2 regions of the Salinivibrio sp. IB868 genome follow, and region 2 is predicted to be linked to the other one. Evidence: predicted binding sites of a transcription regulator. Region 2 holds the regulator's gene; the other holds the start of a gene.
The links. The regulator CRP, encoded in region 2, controls carbon source genes, mostly activating them, when cyclic AMP is high. The targets are predictions, from matches to a motif close to TGTGANNNNNNTCACA.
Positions count from the first base shown of each region.

Region 1: a site for CRP is predicted at 973-988, ahead of BZG20_RS06735 (NupC/NupG family nucleoside CNT transporter). Genes of this name have one in related genera too.

Region 1 is NZ_MUEW01000005.1:13,189-15,599, forward strand. It holds gene BZG20_RS06730 (BCCT family transporter) at 1-510, opposite strand, end outside; gene BZG20_RS06735 (NupC/NupG family nucleoside CNT transporter) at 1,059-2,282, shown strand.
Region 2 is NZ_MUEW01000003.1:238,166-240,576, forward strand. It holds gene BZG20_RS04640 (ABC transporter substrate-binding protein) at 1-634, opposite strand, end outside; gene crp (cAMP-activated global transcriptional regulator CRP) at 765-1,397, opposite strand; gene BZG20_RS04650 (phosphoribulokinase) at 1,647-2,411, opposite strand, start outside.

The sequences.
Region 1 (2,411 bases), on a different contig from region 2:
CTCTGTATCACCGGCTGCCGCACCCAAAGGCGCCCAGTCAGTGCGAAGACCATCAGCGCCCACGGATGTCCCGCCTAACGCCGTTTGGAAATGCGTCAGTGGCTCTGAAACCCCGTAGAACATCAGACCAATACCCATACCGGCTGCGAAAAGCATCGCAAACCAGCCGCCGTAGCTGTAATCGGGCTTAGCTTCGGTACCACCGAGTCTCACTTTACCCAGTGGAGACGCAATCAGCACTAGACAGGCAATAACAAAAATGTTTCCTGCTGAAAGGAAGAACCAGTCTAGGTTTGAAGTTAGCCATCCACGTAGATCCCCAAAAACAGGACCAATTTGGTTTTGAAAGGCCAGGGTGACAAAAATGAAGGCCAAAATAGCCAGCCCTGAGACCATAAATACTCGGTTGTGAATATCAAAACCAAACGGGCCGAGTTTCAGTGCCACGTTATCCTGACCGACCTGATAATCAGTATCGATCGGGTTAACCTTCCCGTCTGGTGTCATCATATCTTCATGGCTTTTATCGCTCACGAGTTAACTCCTTAGTCCGTTTATTCGGAAGCCTGTGAGTGTTGGTGGTGCGCCCATTATTCATTGCTGTTCAAGCCATCTTTACCAGCAATAAAAGACCAGCTGTCACCACACAATCAACTACATTACCACATCTGAGAAAAAATTTAATTAGGCCCCTAACCAAATGTTTACTTTCTAACCAAGCGCCCAACAYTAACTTCCCTCCATGCCCCGATTTTACTGGCTTTCCCGGTTATTTGAACTCTTTATTTCAGAACAATAAACAATTTGGTTAATAGCGTTTTAGAACGCCTAACACCCTTTTAAAATCATAGTCGTATTTTCCACCATTGCTAAGCAAACATAACGATCGTGAAATTCATCACGCTTGGGCAACTCGCTTGCTCATATCAAAGACGCCATTGATGAAAAAAAATGCAAACACAAAACACACAAAGTGACACTTGTCACATAATAAAAACCACGTACAATACCGCCGCAATCGTTTTCCATCTCAAGTTTAACGTTTGCGGAGCAACATCATGCAGTTTGGCATTGGCCTGTTGGGGATTAGCGTCCTCTTTCTTATCGCGATGGGTTTTTCTGAAAATCGATCCGCGATTAACTGGCGCACCGTTGGCGGTGCATTCCTCATACAAATCGTCTTTGCTGGCTTTATCATCTCGGTTCCCCTTGGCCAGCGTATTTTGGCCAACGCGTCTGACACCGTCTCTGCGATCATCAGCTTTGGTGACATAGGCGCAGAGTTCCTCTTTGGCGATCTCGCTAAATTCAAACTCGGTTTTATATTCGCCTTTAATGTATTGCCCACCATCGTTTTTTTCTCTGCACTGATCGCTGTGCTGTACCACATTGGGGTCATGACATGGGTCATTAGCCTGATTGGTGGACTACTACGACGTGTACTCGGCACGTCGCGTACAGAATCAATGTCTGCCACCGCCAATATTTTTGTTGGCTCTGTTGAAGCGCCGCTGGTTGTTCGGCCTTTTCTTGCTGCCATGACACGCTCAGAGCTGTTTGCTGTCATGGTGGGTGGGCTCGCCTCAGTGGCTGGCGGCACCATGGTAGGCTATGCAGGGCTCGGTGTGGAAATGAAGTACCTTATTGCGGCGGCGTTTATGTCGGCACCGGCAGGACTCATGATGGCCAAGATCATCGTGCCACAAACCGAAACACCGATGACCCCGATGCAACATCAATCAGTGCAAGACACACAGGACAAACCAGTGAACCTGATTGATGCCGGCACGCAAGGCGCCTTAAGTGGCTTACAAATCGCCATGGCAGTGGGTGCCAGTTTATTGGCCGTGATCAGTATGATTGCGCTCATCAATGGTGGGTTAGGTAAGCTTGGTCCTCTTTTGAACCTGCCTCAGCTGAGCCTTGAATGGCTGTTTGGCTACCTGTTCGCGCCGGTGGCTTGGTTAATTGGCATTCCTTGGCATGAAGCCATGACCGCAGGCACCTTGATTGGTAAAAAAATCGCGGTGAACGAGTTTGTTGCTTTTGCCGATTTTATGAACTTAAAAGGCCAATTATCCGCCCACAGTCAAGCTATCGTGACGTTTGCGCTGTGTGGTTTTGCCAACTTGACCTCCATTGCCATGCTGATGGGAGGCCTAGGCGGCATCGTACCCGAACGCCGGGGCGATATTGCGACACTCGGTATGCGTGCCATTCTCGCGGCGACACTCGCCAACCTGATGAGTGCGACCCTGGCAGGTCTCTACCTTTCCTTGTGATTCCCCTAGCGTATTCGCTCACGGCCACTCACGCTGTTTCTCACCATGGACGGTGAGTAAACAAAAATGGACTCGAAAACCGCACTGGCACTCTGTTACACTTAGTTAACTTCACGTAAAGAGATGTAA
Region 2 (2,411 bases):
GGAACATTGGGAAGCGATAGATCAGCATCAGGTGTGGGTCAACTAACAGGTTACCGTATTGCGGCCGCTCGGCTAATTCACTAAAAGGCTCAATCAAGGCACGAGGGAAGAGATCGGCCCGGCCCGTATCAACCACTTTGAAAATGTTTTCAAAGCTCGATATTTCACGTACGCGAAATCCCGCTGAGTTAAGCACCTTGACGTCGGCCCAACCTTGTCCCTGAATCATAGTAAGAGACTGCAAGTCACTCGCGCTACTTATCTGAGCAAGTTGGGGCTCGGTGGCTTGGTTGGTAATAAACAGGCGGTGGCCGAGTAAGCCACGAAACACGGGATAGCGAACGGGGATCAATTCAGCTTCCAGTGTACGGTCGGCACCAAGCCAGTCGACGGTGAGCTTGCCTTGCTTGAGCATTTCCACCTTACGAGATTGAGAGCCAATTTGGCCGTCAAAGGCTTGTAAGGTAACAGATTCTCCCGACTTTTCGGCAAGAAACTCGATGAGCTCAATGGCATAGAGATCAAGCGCCGAGCCGGCGCGTGGCTCGGGGTGGACAATCGTCGTATTGGACGCAGCATGGACTGAAAACACAGAGAGCGCGAAGGCGGTGAGGGTAATCATGAGTTTTTTCATAAACGACACCTTGTTAATTTTATGTTAACCATGTCGTTTTGAGTGTAGAAGCAATCCGCGTGCTTGCCAGATAATGGAGATAAAAAAACCGACGCCAGGGCGTCGGTTGGTGATACAGAGAGCGGCGCGATTAGCGTGTGCCGTATACCACGATGGTTTTACCGTGTGCGGAAATGAGGTTTTGCTCTTCCAGCATTTTAAGGATACGTCCCACTGTTTCGCGTGAGCAGCCAACGATTTGGCCAATTTCCTGACGGGTGATCTTAATCTGCATACCATCAGGATGCGTCATGGCATCAGGCTGCTTCGCCAAGTTCAATAGGGTTTGCGCAATGCGCCCTGTGACGTCCAGGAAGGCAAGATCCCCCACCTTTTGGCTCGTTACCTGCAAGCGGCGCGCCATTTGTGAGGACAAGCGCATCAAGATATCAGGATTCACTTGGATAAGCTGGCGGAACTTTTTGAATGAAATTTCTGCCACTTCACACGGTGATTTGGCGCGTACCCAAGCAGTGCGCTCTTGGTCTTCTTCGAAAAGCCCGAGCTCACCGATGAAGTCACCTTGGTTAAGGTAAGACAGGATCATTTCCTTGCCTTCTTCATCTTTGATCAGTACGGCCACAGACCCTTTCACGATGTAATACAAGGTCTCCGCCTTTTCACCAGCATGGATAAGCGTGCTTTTCGACGGATACTTATGAATATGACAATGTGAAAGGAACCACTCGAGTGTAGGGTCTGTTTGAGGTTTTCCTGGAACCATATAACTTATTTCCTCTGCATGTGTTGCCCGGCAACAACGTCCTATCTTTGTCTGAGGGGTAACCCATCAGATCATTGCACAGAATACGAAGTCTGAACGCGGGCTACAAGCTCACTGTATGTTAACAAGAGTGTATCTTTTTTTGTTGGTGATTTCTTGATTTTGATCTAGGCCAACCGCCTAAAAAACTGGCAAAAACGTGGCTAAGATCACGGCTTGAGAAGTAATACATCATGAATGCGCTACGCCTCAGCCAATCTTGCCTTTTTCTATCAATTGCTGGATCAATGGACGTATGATCAATTCCATTGCAAAGCCCATTTTTCCTCCCGGCACCACTAAGGTGTTATGGCGCGACATAAACGACCCGGTGATCATTTGCAACAGATAAGGGAAGTCGACGTTTTTCATGCCACGAAAGCGGATCACCACAAAGCTTTCATCCAAAGACGGAATCCCTTTGGCATTTAATGGGTTTGAGGTATCTACCGTGGGAACGCGCTGAAAGTTGATATGGGTACGAGAAAACTGCGGGGTGATATAGTGCAGATAATCATCCATTGAGCGCACAATCGAGTCGGTCACCGCTTCACGAGAATGGCCTCTATCGCGCGTATCACGGACAAATTTTTGAATCCACTCTAAGTTGACGATGGGGACCATACCAATCAAGAGATCGACGTGCTGCGCAACGTTGACGTCACCGTCGACCACGCCGCCGTGCAACCCTTCGTAAAACAATACATTGGTATTGTCGGCCAAGTCTTGCCATGGCGTGAAGGTACCAGGCATTTGGTTATAGGGCACCGCTTCATCAAAGGTATGTAAGTAGCGGCGGTACTTCCCGGTGCCTTGGTCACCATACTCACGAAAAAACTGTTCCAGCCGAGGGAAGTCGTTGGCGGTGGGGCCAAAATAGCTGATATGTTTACCTTGCTCACGCGCTTTACGGATCTCGACGTCCATTTCGGGACGGGTAAAGCGATGAAAGCTGTCCCCTTCTAGCCAGGCCGC